Regions from separate parts of the Paenibacillus sp. FSL R5-0475 genome, predicted to be linked through region 2. Evidence: riboswitches for the same ligand, from Rfam matches in the RefSeq annotation. Region 2 holds a riboswitch; the other holds the start of a gene.
What was found. A riboswitch is a leader RNA that binds a small molecule or an ion and turns the genes downstream of it on or off. The one in region 2 is predicted to bind thiamine pyrophosphate.
Positions count from the first base shown of each region.

Region 1 (6,936 bases), 4.7 Mb from region 2:
TATACGACTAGGTGTTTAAGCGTGAGCGAATCCTGAACAGATGCCCCATTCCGCCTGAGCAGCACTTCAATTCTGGCAGCCAATTCATCCGGATGAAAAGGCTTCGTCAAATAATCATCCGCGAATTCAAGCCCCTGCAGTTTATCATCAATAGAGGTTCGCGCAGAGAGCATCAAGATCGGAAGCTTAGGGTACGCCCGCTTCAATCGTTGTCCGACAGTAAAGCCATCCAGGCCAGGAAGCATTACATCCAGAATGGCCAATTGACAAGGCGCCGCTTCCTCCGTCGCTCCCTCCCCGCTCCGCAGCCAACGCACACTATAACCACGCTCACTTAAATCCGCAGACACGACGCTGCCGATTTCATGATCATCTTCAATATATAACAGAGTAACGGTCATGTATTTTAAGTCCTCCCCTGAGAAATTACGTAAAAAGTTGAAGTCATTATAACATGTTTTAACAGGTCACTCAGGGACTTATCTTTTAAAAAAGCCCTCCTAAACCCGTGGGGGATAGGAAGGCTTCCGGAATCGATTTAAATTGGTTTAGGGAGTCCACACGCCGTGCTCTTTATTACTGCCAACATACTCAATACGCGTTGGAGTAAGTTCAAGAATCACATAATTAGGGTCATCAGACCCTGTAAACCATGGCTCCAGCTCTTTGTTCCACACCTTTGTGCGCAGCCCTTCATCTTTAGAAACGGCAACGGTGGCTTCAATCTCCAGCACATCTTTGCTTCCGCCTGACTCATATCCAAGCAGCAAAAAAGCATTCGGATTATTCGATAATTCCTCCACCTTATGAGTTTTGCGATTCGTAGCTAAATAAATCTTCAAACCCTCATGGAAAATGGCCATGTAACGTACTTTCGGTTTATTTCCTTCTTCGATCGTACCAAAGGAACCAAACTTGTTGTCATCCAATGCTCTAATAATGAGTTGCTCCAGTTGTTTGTTATCCATTACGTAAATCTCTCCCTTCAAGCATGTAAACAAAAGTTTATATATCCAAGCTCACCGTTTGGATTTATCATAACAATGGTGCTTATTATAATGTACCCTTCCGGTTCACATTGAATCCGACCTTACTCCATAAACTACTTTCAATATAAGGAGCTTACTTCGTGAAAAAACTGATCTGGATCGGCTGTCTTTCCTACTTTGTCATTGGCCTTGCTCATGTAGTGCTGGGATCTATTCTTCCCGTTCTGCTACAGCATTATGACCAAAATTATAGTGCCGGCGGGCAATTAATCTTTAGTCAATTCGCTGGTTTTCTGGCTGGTGTGCTTGTCTCTCCCCTACTCAATCGCCGTTTTGGGAAACGAGGAGGCATCATTATCGCCACCGCCCTTCTCCTGACTGCTGAGATTGCGTATGCTTTTCTACCCCCTTGGGAGTGGATGTATGTCATTGCTGTTGCGGCTGGCTTTGGTTTCGGTATGATCGAAGCCGTCATCGGCACCATCATTATCGGAGCTGTGACAGAAGGAACCGCGATCGCGATGAGCCGACTTGAAGTCCTATTTGGGATAGGAGCACTTGTAATGCCTCTTATCGCCAGTCCGCTCATTGCTACCGGAGCATGGAGATTAGCATTCCTAATTGTCGCTGGCTTCTCATTACTTTCTCTCATCCTCTGGGGAAGAGGCCATTTTGGGAATCTGCAGCGCATACTGGACGAGCGAGCACCTCGCAAAGTCTCAGCATCCGCACATTCCTCGCAGTCCAGCAAACAGCTTCCGTATAAAGGGAAACAATGGATTCTGCTGGGCATCTTCATCCTTTTCTTCTTTCTTTATGTAGGTACGGAGATGAGTCTGGTCAACTTTATGCCCGCCATCTTTATCGCCAAGCTAGGGATGACAGAATCTGCGGCGGCGCTGACAGTCACTTTCTTTTGGCTAGCTATGTCTACGGGAAGATTGTTTGCTGGAGTGATTGCAGAGAAAATTTCTTACCGTGTATATATTTTAAGTAGCTGTTTACTGACCTTGTTACTGCTGGCTCTTTTTCCGTTCACAGATAATCTATTAGCTGCATTCATCGTAATTATGCTACTTGGGCTATTTATGTCCGGTATTTTCTCCATAGCTTTAGTCTTCTCCAGCAAGATGCTGCCAGGAGCCGAAGAATCAACACCCAGCATAATGATCGCTGCTGGAGGTGTCGGTGGAGCTCTGCTGCCCCTATTCATGGGCTGGTCTATGGACCATCTAAAGGTGGTACAAACTGCTGGATTACTTGCCGGTTTTGCCGCCTTCTTGTTCTTGCTGAGCATTGCCGCATGGAGGTTCCAATCCAGGCAAGCAGTCCAAAGAAAGAGTTCCAGTATTTAGAATGTTAAAATGGTATCAACCTAATCCTTTTAGGGTAATGTCATCTATAAGCATATTCTGAGCACAAGGATGGACGATGAATGGATAAGCTTTCAACTGAGCCTTTATTACATACTGCGCTTATGCAGTTTATTTTTCCCTTTTCAATAAAAAAGGGTGATTCTAAGAAGCTTATCCAACAATTGCAGGATGATGGCTTCACACGTTTTTTTCTGGATAATAAAGAGTTAGAAAATGCCTATTACGGAGAAGATCACTGTGTTTCCCATGAACGGATGGAGCGCACCTATTTACCGTTTGCTGCACACATTCTTTTTCCACGCAAGAAGGATGTAGACTCTTTCCGCCGCTTTTCCAGAGTCAATAATCTGGACTGTATTCTAGAGATTCCTCAGCAGTCTATATTTTTTAAAATTCTCTCGACGGATATATTCATATGTCCTTTTCAGCTTGGATTTGTGACGATACGTGTCCAGCTTGAGGGGGATTCGATTCCCTTTAGTATTGCACTGGAATTCGCGGACCGCTTCCGGACGCTTGAGAATACCTTCGTACAGGATGACTACACCTATATCCATTGCGGGGAACAGACCTATGAGATGGTAGAGGATTTTGTCTTCCGAAATCTGGTGGATGGACTGGAGCCTTTTCTGGATCACTCGGATATCAATGGGGCTTATTTCGAGACCCTTCCCTTTTTCGTAGATGAAAGAATGCAGGTGCAAGCCTTTTATGGCTTTCAGAGTGAAGGGGATTCTGATGAGATTAGTATAAATATACGCTATCGCGCCTCTCAGCTTGATGGAATTGATCTGAACGGGAAGCCCTATGCCAGTGCCAGCGATCCAGCGTATATTGCGAACTACTGTCATGAGCATTCCTATAATCGATGGGGCCCAGACTCGTATTATATGATGAATGAGCAGACCTTTTGCTGTCTAACCCGAGCTGAACCAAAGATCGCCGTTAGCCTCGCCAACCAGATGTACGGGCAATATTATTACGGATTTCTACTCAATATTTTCCACAAAATCGTTCTGCTAAAGCTGGCAAATATGCATTCCCGACTACGCATAAACCACGATTATGATGAGATCGATAATTTAATCTACTCGATTAATAAATTCTCGGCAAAGTTCTATTTCTTGGAGCTGATTTCACAGTCGCAAGGACGGGAGATTTTTCTTCAGCTGCGTAAAGTATACGGGAACGACGCTCTGTTCGAGGAAGTAAAAGAAACCTTGACTGACCTTTTTCAGTATCAAGATAAGTTCCAGTCGAAGCGCCGGGATAATCTGCTGATGATCCTCACTGTATTTACGGTGGTAAGTGGGATTTATGGCATGAATCAAGTCATTGACGATCTGGATGGAAAGATTCAATGGAGTAAGATGGTTAGCTATTCCCCCTTTGAGTTTCTTGCTCTTTTCGTGATTATGAGCGGGATAATGATCAGTGTTGTCCTTACGCTAGGTGCTCTGGTTACTGAGCTTAAGCGGCGTCATCGCAAGAAACATAAAGATCTGGATTAATGAAAACGGACGGAGAGATTTGAAAAATTTAGGAGCGTGCTACTAGACATTCCGAGAACAGCCGTCTATAATACACCGTATGCAAGCATAAACGCCTTCAGCGTCCTTATAAAGACGATTAGCGTTTAAGCGAGAAATACCCGTTAACTTCATAGAACCAGGGGTGCTGGAATTGGCCGGCTGAGATTGTATCCCACAAGATACTGACCCTTATACCTGATCTGGATAATGCCAGCGTAGGAATCGCCAATTGGTTTTGGTCCCTGTGACCTTTACTAACCTTGCGCCAAGCCAGCGTCCCGATCACTCGGGGCGCTTTTTTTGTGTAGATCACAAAAGATGTAGAAGAAATGTACATACTACACTTTATGGTTCATGTTGGATGACGGGATCTGGCAACCTTAAAGGAGAGAAGAAGACATGCAAGTCAAAAAAGTACTTATGCTTAGCCTCACCTGTATGCTCATTCTTGCGATTGCCGGATGCGGCAGCAACAATGGGAATACAGCCGGAAACAAAGGAAATGCTGCGGAATCGAATGCAGCGACCGGATCAAATGCTCCAAAAGAGCTTACCAAAGTTAAGGTTGCACTGGATTGGACACCGAATACGAACCACACCGGTCTATACGTAGCCAAGGATCTTGGTTATTACGCGGAAGAAGGTCTGGATGTAGAAATCGTTCAACCTGGCGCAGCGGGTTCTGATACGATGGTTACCTCTGGCGAAGCTGCTTTTGGAATCAGCGCTCAGGAAGGATTGACTCTAGCTCGTCTACAAGGCGTTCCCCTTGTCTCGATTGCAGCCATTATTCAGCATAATACTTCGGGATTCGCCGCTCCAGTGGATCGCAATATTAAATCACCAAAAGATTTTGAGGGTAAAACTTACGGAGGTTGGGGCTCTCCCGCTGAGGAAGCAGCCATGAAGGCGATCATGGACCCTGTTGGTGGCGATGTGAAAAAGGTGAAGCTAATCAGTATTGGTGAAGCTGACTATTTTACTGCAGTCAAACGTGACATTGATTTCGCTTGGATCTTCTACGCTTGGACCGGTATTGAAGCCGAACTGCGTGGTGAGCCTCTGGATATGCTCTACTTGAAGGATTATGCGCCTCAGCTCGATTATTACACACCTGTGCTGACCACGAGTGAGAAGCAGATTTCTGAGAATCCAGATTTGGTGAAGGCTTTCCTGAAAGCCACATCGAAGGGTTATCAATATGCGATTGATCATCCAGAAGAGGCTGCCGCTACATTATCCAAGGCTGTGCCTGACCTTGATGCCGAGCTTGTCCTAGCTAGCCAAAAATGGCTTAGCCCGAAATATAAGGACGACGCCCCACGCTGGGGAGAGCAAAAAACCGAGGTCTGGCAGAATTACGGCGACTGGATGTATGATTTGAAGCTGCTGGACAAACCGCTGGATGCAGCTAGTGCATTCACGAATGATTTTTTACCGGCGGAGTAAATAACAATTATAAATGAATCACTTCGTTATCAAAGTTGGCTTTTTGAACTTACCTATTTCAATGAGAGTTCAAAAAGTCAGCTTTCAGAACCAAGAAGGTTGGACGTTACTTGAGGAAGGAGGAACGGAGCGTAGTGATGTGCTACGTGAGTACCGGACTTCCCAAGTTCGTTCAAGATTTGACGCCGAATCTGCTTCCTGAAAACACTTCGTTATCAAAGTTGGCTTTTTGAACTTACCTATACAATTTGAGAGGATTGATTATTGTGGCTAACACATTGCTAAGCATTCAAGTAATTCCTAAGACTCCAAACAATGAGGACTCCATCCCATACGTAGATAAAGCGATTGAAGTTATTCAAAAATCCGGCGTTAAACATCAGGTGAATCCACTGGAAACTACTATGGAAGGTGAACTGAGCGAGCTCCTGGAGGTTGTACGTCAAATGCAGGAGGCGCTGATCGAAGCAGGTAGTCCAAGCGTGATCTCCCAAATCAAAATCGCTCATAACCCTAACGGAATCAGCATGGATAAATTGACGGAGAAATATCGGCCGTGAGATCGACCTGGAAGCTAATATGGCCGCCCCTTGTGGCGGTCGTCTTCTTTTTAACCATATGGCAGTTATCTGTTTCTCTATTCCATATCGAATCCTGGATTCTGCCGAGTCCTGCTGATATTGCTCGCGAATCCACCAGTAATGCCTCAGGTCTCTGGGCTCATACGATGGCTACGCTCCGACTCACATTAATCGGTTTTCCTATTGGTACAGGTGTAGGCTTGATCGTCGCTCTACTTTTGCATCTTTTACCTTGGGCTAGACGGGCTTTTTATCCACTCATTATTCTGAGTCAAAATGTTCCCTCTATCGCACTCGGACCACTGCTTATCATCTGGTTTGGCTTCGGTCTTTTGCCCAAAATCGTGCTGATTACACTGGTATGCTTCTTCCCGGTAGCTGTCGCTGCAATGGGCGGCTTGTCTCAAAGTGATCAGGTCATGATGAATTATATGAAAATGGCTGGCGCAAGCAAGTGGCAAATCTTCACCAAGCTGGAGCTTCCGTCTTCTATCCCGGCACTATTTTCCGGTGTGAAAATATCTGCTACTTATGCGGTTATGGGAGCCGTGGTCGCTGAGTGGATTGGCGCGGATAAAGGGATTGGCTATTATATGCTCCTGCAAAAATCGGCTTACCGTACGGATCGGATGTTTGTCGCTATTGTTATTATTGTGCTCCTTAGTCTTGTGCTTTTTGCGATTATCGCCTTGCTCGAAAAATGGTTAGTTCGCTGGAAACCGCGCCGTAACTCATAGAAAGGAAGATGCCTGTATGTCTCAAGTGACGCAAATAGAGCAAAGAACAACTGAAAACATAAGCTCTCCTGAAGCTCATACTGCACCACCTGCTCTTGAAGTAAGCGGCATCTCCAAGTCCTTCACCCATCGTCGCCGCGAGACGAACGTGCTTAACAACGTCTCTCTTAAGGTAGAGCAGCAAGAGTTCGTTTCGATCGTCGGTCCTTCCGGCTGCGGAAAAAGCACCTTATTCCATATGATCGGCGGACTAGTGAAGCCCGATGCAGGAA
Region 1 covers NZ_JBBORK010000001.1:5,969,444-5,976,379, reverse strand. The annotation lists gene MKX41_RS26770 (response regulator transcription factor) at 1-401, opposite strand, end outside; gene MKX41_RS26765 (pyridoxamine 5'-phosphate oxidase family protein) at 549-968, opposite strand; gene MKX41_RS26760 (MFS transporter) at 1,130-2,344, shown strand; gene MKX41_RS26755 (hypothetical protein) at 2,425-3,876, shown strand; TPP riboswitch at 4,026-4,136, shown strand; gene MKX41_RS26750 (ABC transporter substrate-binding protein) at 4,297-5,346, shown strand; gene MKX41_RS26745 (thiamine-binding protein) at 5,613-5,906, shown strand; gene MKX41_RS26740 (ABC transporter permease) at 5,903-6,664, shown strand; gene MKX41_RS26735 (ABC transporter ATP-binding protein) at 6,681-6,936, shown strand, end outside.
Region 1: it holds a riboswitch for thiamine pyrophosphate, as region 2 does, so the genes downstream of both, MKX41_RS26750 (ABC transporter substrate-binding protein) here and MKX41_RS05685 (ABC transporter ATP-binding protein) in region 2, are expected to answer to the same signal.

Region 2 (6,936 bases):
AATCCCGCAGTTGATCACTGTCTATTTGCTTCAAGGTTCATCCCTCGCAATCTATTCTGATATGCAAAATGATTCGTAGGTCCATGTCCAGCCCCTATGCCCAGCTCGTCTTCAATCGCCGCTTGTATAAAAGCTTTAGCTATGTGTGTTGCTTCGGGAACGGTTTTGCCCTTAGCAAGCTCGGCAGTGACTGCTGCTGAATAGGTGCAGCCTGTGCCGTGCGTGTGTCTAGTCTGAACTCGTTGACTCTCCATAAAGATGAATTCGTGACCATCATATAAGAGATCCACAACAGCCGTAGTTGAGGTATCATGCCCACCTTTTAGCACTACATAGTTAGAGCCCATGGCATGAATGAGTTTAGCCGCTTCTTTACGATCGTCTATAGTAGTGATGCTTATGTTGGTAATCATTTCAGCCTCTGGAATATTGGGTGTCGTCACTAAGGCTAGCGGGAGGAGATGATTGATTAAGGACTGAACAGCTTCTTGCTGTAGCAGCGTGGAACCCCCTTTAGCAACCATTACAGGATCAACTACAAGATTACGCCAGCTGAATTGCTGGATCTTCTCTGCTACGATACGTATGATGTCACTGTTAAAAAGCATCCCGGTCTTCACAGCATCCGGCTTCAGATCAAGTCCAATGGAATCAAGCTGCTGAGTAGTAGCTTCCAGTGTCAACGGATAAACGCCTTGAACTCCGAGGGTGTTCTGGGCTGTCACAGCCGTAAGAGCACTCATTCCATATACAGAAAGCTCCTGAAAGGTTTTTAGATCTGCTTGGATGCCAGCGCCACCACCGCTATCCGATCCGGCTATAGTTAAAGCTTTATATATCATCATTGTTCACTCCTTAGGGTTGTTATCTGAGTTGCTTGATTATTGATTTATCTTGGTAAGTTTCAGCTGTGACCAAGCTCAATTGATTTAGAAACTCGATTTGAAAGCTCCCCGGACCTTGTCCAGTCGTTAGTTCAGCGGCGATTTCGGCAGCCACTCCATAGAAGGAGAGAGCTTCGACTGCGGCTTCAAGAGATGCTCCTTCACTTACCGCTAGAAATGCACCGACTACTGCACTTAGCAGACAACCGGTTCCCGTTACTTTCGTTAGAATTGGGTGACCGTTGCTGGCAATGTAGGTGTTATCTCCATTTGTGATGACATCGTCTTTTCCGGTGATGATAACTACACAGCCTAACTTCCGCGCGGCAGTCTCAGCCAAGACGACTACGTCGCCATCCCCTTCGCCTGCATCTACCCCTTTAATAGACCAGCTTTCACCAATGACATTGGCAACTTCAGCAACATTGCCACGTAGAGCGGTAATCTGCATCTCATTCACTAGCTTTTGCGTGACCGCTGTTCGATAAGAAGTGGCTCCCGCACCCACTGGATCAAGAACTAAGGGGACGCCGTGCTTATTCGCAGATTGTCCCGCGAGCACCATGGATTGAATGGCGTAGTCATTCAGTGTGCCGATATTTAGAACTACGGCAGATGAAAATGCGGCGATATCGACCACTTCCTCGTGAGCATCCGCCATAAAGGGGGAGGCACCGAGCGCCAAAAGACCGTTGGCTGAGAAATTGGCTACGACGATGTTGGTGATATTGTGAACCAGTGGATTGGATTCCCGTACTTTGGAAAGATAACTCATGATTATTCCTCCTCAAGTTTTATGAACGAATAGCTAATGTTTAAAGATTAATAAAAGCATCCTCAGCTTTGATGTCAGTAGACAGTAAATCATTGTCCGATAGCCACTGTCTTACCTTCTCCCAAGACGCTGGCGCTTGATATCCAAAATCTTGATCACCCGCATTCATTAGCGGTAGTAGAATCGCCAGGCTCTTCTCTTCAATTTGCTTATCGAGTGGAGAGGTCTCATCTTCGTGTGCAAGCAGCAAATTTAACGCTTTTTCCGGATTGTCCTGCACAAATTGTTGTCCTTTTGTAATTGCATTTACAAACTTTTTGAAATAGGATTCAGAATTTTGTAGTCCTTGATCGCTGGCGACAAGGACTAGCTCATAATAATCGGGGACTCCGTAATCCGTGGGATTGAACGAGTTCACGGGATGACCTTCTTTTTTCAAGATTAATTGTTCGTGGTTAATGAACCCTCCCATTATGGCATCCACTTGCCCCGTCGCAATCGCCGGAATAAGGTCAAAGCCTACGTCGATTAATTTGCTGGCCTTAGGGTCACCCCCATCGTTCTGGATCATCGTACGAATCATGGCTTCATAAAGAGGAATGGAAGAATACCCAATCTGTTTACCTGTGAGGTCTTTTGGACTATGAATGTCACCATCCTGAGGTACCATTAAATGATTAAGCGGATGTCTCATAATCGCTGCAATAGAACGTACTGGAATGTTCTCACTGCGTGCCATGAGCACCTGAGGTTGATAGCTAAGCGCTAAATCGATTTGATTCGCTGCTACAAGCTTCAGTGCGTCATTGCTGTCTGCGGGCATTTGGATCTCTACGTCCAGACCTTCCTCTTGGAAATAACCATTCTGCTCAGCAGCATATAAAAAAGAGTGAACGGCATTGGGATACCAATCGAGCATAATCTTCAGCTTGTGCGTTTGTATAATTTCGTTATTAGATGAATTAGCAGGAGGACTACTTACATTGGATGCTTTTCCGCAGCTGGTGAAGATTAGGAGTGAACATATGAGAAATACGGGAATAAGCCATTTTCTTTGGAAATTCAAATCATTCATTGCTTAGATCCTCTTTTCTTTAAAAATAATGGTTCGAGCAGAGCTATCATCAGAAACAACACTACACCGAGCGCGGACAACAGAAATACAGCGGCGAACATTTCGGCACTTTGCATATTTCCGGCCATCCTTCGGCTAAAGTAACCGAGTCCTTTGCTGCCTCCAAGCCATTCGCCGATGGTTGCTCCAATCACGCAGTACACAATGGATAGCTTTAGTCCTGAGAAAAAAGAGGGCAGCGCCAGCGGAATTTGGGTTTTAGCAAGCAGTTGCCAGCGGTTTGCGCCAAATGTTAACAATAAGTCTTTGTAGGCTTGACCACTTGTACGAAGTCCGTCATATGTACTCACAACGACTGGAAAAAAAGCAGTTAGAAACACAACAGCCACTTTGCTCCACAGCGTATACCCGAACCACATAATAAAAATGGGGGATAGCGCGATTAACGGGATCGTCTGACTGATAATAAGGAACGGATAGATGGCTTTTTCAAGGGGGCGAAACAAGAACATTCCGGTGCCCAGCAGTGAACCACAGATAACCGAGAGAACAAAACCTACCAATATTTCCTGCAGTGTCGCCATTAAATGCGGTCTGAGTAATTGCCTGTGTTCGATCAATGCGATACCTATTGAAGAAGGTGCAGGTAGGATAAAGGCTGGAATCAAGTGAAGACGAACAGCTGATTCCCAGATCACAAGAATGAACAATAGCAGTAGAATGAAGGGGCCGTAATTGTTTAAATATTTTTTAAAAGGTATGGGATGCATACAGTCTCCGCTCCAACTCTTCCCGTAACGCTATAAACCGGGGTTCATAGTTCATCTTGTAATGTCTTGGCCTCGGTAAATCAACGATGATCTCCTGTAATTCGCTATGCACGCCTCCAGACAATAAATAAATCCGATCGCTTAGTAACAGCGCTTCCTCTAGATCATGGGTGATGAGCATCACTGTTTGATCCAGCTCATCCCAAAGCTCCAACAGCCAACGGTGTATCTCACGTTTGCTCATAGCGTCGAGCGCTCCAAATGGCTCATCTAGCAGCATAAGACCGGCCCCGCCGCCAGCTACAAGCGTTCGTAGAAATGCGACTCGCTGTTTCATGCCACCCGATAGCTCATGGGGATAAGCCCTCTCTACATCGGCCAAACCGAAGCGTGACAGCATTTCCCGAATGTGAGAGATCGTCTGTTGTTTACTAAACCTTGGTTTAATCTCCCAGGGCAAAAGACAGTTGTCGAGCACGGTTCTCCAAGGCAGCAGCAAATCCTGCTGAGGCATGTATGAGATCTGACCTAAGCGAGTAGAAGATGACGAGTTCAAATGAATTATTATTTTCCCATGAGTGGGTTCGAGCAAGCCTGCTATAGTTTTGAAAAGCGTACTTTTTCCGCATCCGCTAGCCCCAATGACAGAAACAAACTCACCTTGCCTGATATCCATGGATAGATCTGCGAATACAGGGAGTTGTTCTGATTCCGTAAAAGAGTAGGTTAAGCCTTGAATGGATAGGATTGTCGTGATGATCGAACCTCCTAAAAATTTGTGAGCGTTGGCTTCTTGGAAAGCATCGTACAAAACTTGCTTCGAAAGCCTACGCTTAAGTTTTGTGATTGATTGTAAACAAATAAAGACCCATTCATTTCCGGTGGGAAATAAATGGGTCAAAAAGTTCATTCAGCATAGGAACACTAAAAATGCATGGGATGAAAATTCTGCTCCACTTCCCTCCGCTGGTATGATCCAGATCAGGTTCCAAGGGTCCGGAGCTTGAAGCTCCGTCTCAGTCGGCCGACTCCCCTAGTGAAATAACAGGTCCATATTTAATTTGTTTATAAATATACCATATCTTTCTGAGATGTAAAGAGAGGATGTTGTGAAGGATTATTCTAAGAATGGGTAATATAAGGGTAGAGATTTACCTAATATTACAATTCCGATGAATATAATCGGAAAAAACCATTGACGGTAAACATCAGCCAGTGTAGTATACAATTTACCGGATGAATTCCGGGTAAAGAGAGGGGAATTAATAATGAAAAAACTAAGTTTAACTATTCTATTGGCGTTAACCGTGGTGTTTGTAGCGGCCTGCGGCAATAATTCGAATACCGATACTTCTAAAAATTCTTCAGCTGGAACGAATGGTGGAAATACAGCCACTGCGCAAAACAGTCTGGAAGCTGTTAAAGCTAGCGGCAAATTGCGTATAGGAACAGAAGGCACGTATGCACCCTTTACTTATCATGACGCTTCGGGGAAACTGACCGGCTTTGACGTAGAAATTGCTGAGGAAGTAGCGAAGCGCCTCGGTGTTGAACCAGAATTTTTTGAGACACAGTGGGACGGTATTTTTGCTGGGATGGATGCCAAGCGTTTTGATGTTATTTTTAACGAAGTATCCATTAATGAAGATCGTAAAGTGAAATATGATTTCTCTGAACCGTATATCGTATCTAAAGCGGTATTGATAGTGAGTGAAAACAATGAGGATATTAAAACATTTGCAGATCTTAAGGGTAAAAAAGCTGGACAATCTCTAACCAGTAACCTGTCCGATATCGCCCGTGAGAACGGTGCTGAAATCGTTGCTACAGACGGGTTCAATCAAGCGATGGACCTATTGACCTCAGGCCGTATTGATGCGACTGTAAATGATGGTTTGTCTTATCTGGACCTGAAAAAGCAAAAGCCTGATGTGAAAATTAAAGTGGTAGATGAGATTCCTGACGGTTCGCAAAGCGCAGCTGTTTTCTTAAAAGGCAACGATGAGTTGGTAAAAGCAGTTAGTGATGCAATTGTTGAAATGAAGAGCGATGGCACATACTTAAAGATTTCTGAGAAATACTTTGGTGCTGACGTTTCAAAATAATACAAGGTTTCAGAAGCTAACCAGCTTGGAGCCAAAAAAGGATGTCTAAAAATGGATGACCGCAAAATACAAATTTTCTTAGATTCACTGCTACCCCTGCTAAAAGCTGGGGTGGCTTTTACCATTCCTTTGGCATTGATATCATTTGCACTGGGACTGATCTTAGCGATATTGACTGCATTAGCTCGTCTCTCCCCGTGGGTACTTCCGAAGCTGATCGCTCGCTTTTATGTATGGGTCATTCGTGGAACCCCTTTGTTGGTGCAACTGTTTATTATTTTCTATGGTTTGCCGGCAGTTGGAATCGTGCTAGACCCTTTCATAGCCGCAACCATTGGATTTACGCTTAGTGTAGGGGCTTATTCATCAGAAATTATACGTGCTGCTATCCTGTCTATACATAAAGGTCAGTGGGAAGCGGCCTTCTCCGTTGGGATGACTCGTACCCAGGCACTGCGCCGCGTTATACTGCCACAAGCTGCCCGTGTTTCTGTACCGCCGTTATCGAATTCCTTTATTAGCTTGGTCAAAGACACTTCACTGGCAGCGACCATTACCTATACGGAGATGTTCAGAACAGCACAGCAGGTTGCTTCCACCTCCTATGAGCCACTGCTGATCTATTGCGAGGCAGGATTGTTCTATTTACTATTCTGCTCAGTGTTATCAGCACTGCAAAATTACTTGGAGAAACGACTGAGTCGTTACTCTGCGAGCTAAAGGGGGAGACAATTATGATTGAAATACTTAATTTGCATAAATCCTTCGGTGAGCTGCAGGTATTAAAGGGCATTGATCTCGAAATGGAACATGGCAAGGTACTGGTCATTATTGGCCCATCGGGTTCAGGCAAAACAACGCTTTTACGCTGCTTTAATCTGCTTGAAGTCCCTGATCAAGGAAGCTTATCGCTCAGTGATATTAAAATTAATTTCACGGATAACAAGAAAATCCCCCAGAAGTCCATTTTGGCATTACGCCAAAAAACAGGGATGGTTTTTCAGTCCTATAATCTTTTTCCGCATATGACTGCACTAGGCAACGTGATGGAAGGGCAGGTGACGGTCCAGAAACGATCCAAGGACGAAGCACGCGAACGTGCCCTTCAGTTGTTAACTAAAGTTGGCTTGGCGGACAAAGCGGATGCTTATCCGCACCAACTGTCTGGTGGCCAGCAGCAACGGGTAGCTATCGCTCGTGCCATGGCAGTAGATCCAGAGGTGCTGTTGTTCGATGAGCCTACCTCTGCGCTTGATCCAGAGTTGGTGGGGGAAGTACTTAAGGTTATTAAACAGTTAGCGGCAGAGGGAATGACTATGGTGATAGT
Region 2 covers NZ_JBBORK010000001.1:1,315,234-1,322,169, forward strand. The annotation lists gene thiE (thiamine phosphate synthase) at 1-25, opposite strand, end outside; gene thiD (bifunctional hydroxymethylpyrimidine kinase/phosphomethylpyrimidine kinase) at 15-842, opposite strand; gene thiM (hydroxyethylthiazole kinase) at 865-1,659, opposite strand; gene MKX41_RS05675 (ABC transporter substrate-binding protein) at 1,700-2,734, opposite strand; gene MKX41_RS05680 (ABC transporter permease) at 2,731-3,504, opposite strand; gene MKX41_RS05685 (ABC transporter ATP-binding protein) at 3,485-4,180, opposite strand; TPP riboswitch at 4,446-4,549, opposite strand; gene MKX41_RS05690 (amino acid ABC transporter substrate-binding protein) at 4,773-5,609, shown strand; gene MKX41_RS05695 (amino acid ABC transporter permease) at 5,661-6,329, shown strand; gene MKX41_RS05700 (amino acid ABC transporter ATP-binding protein) at 6,344-6,936, shown strand, end outside.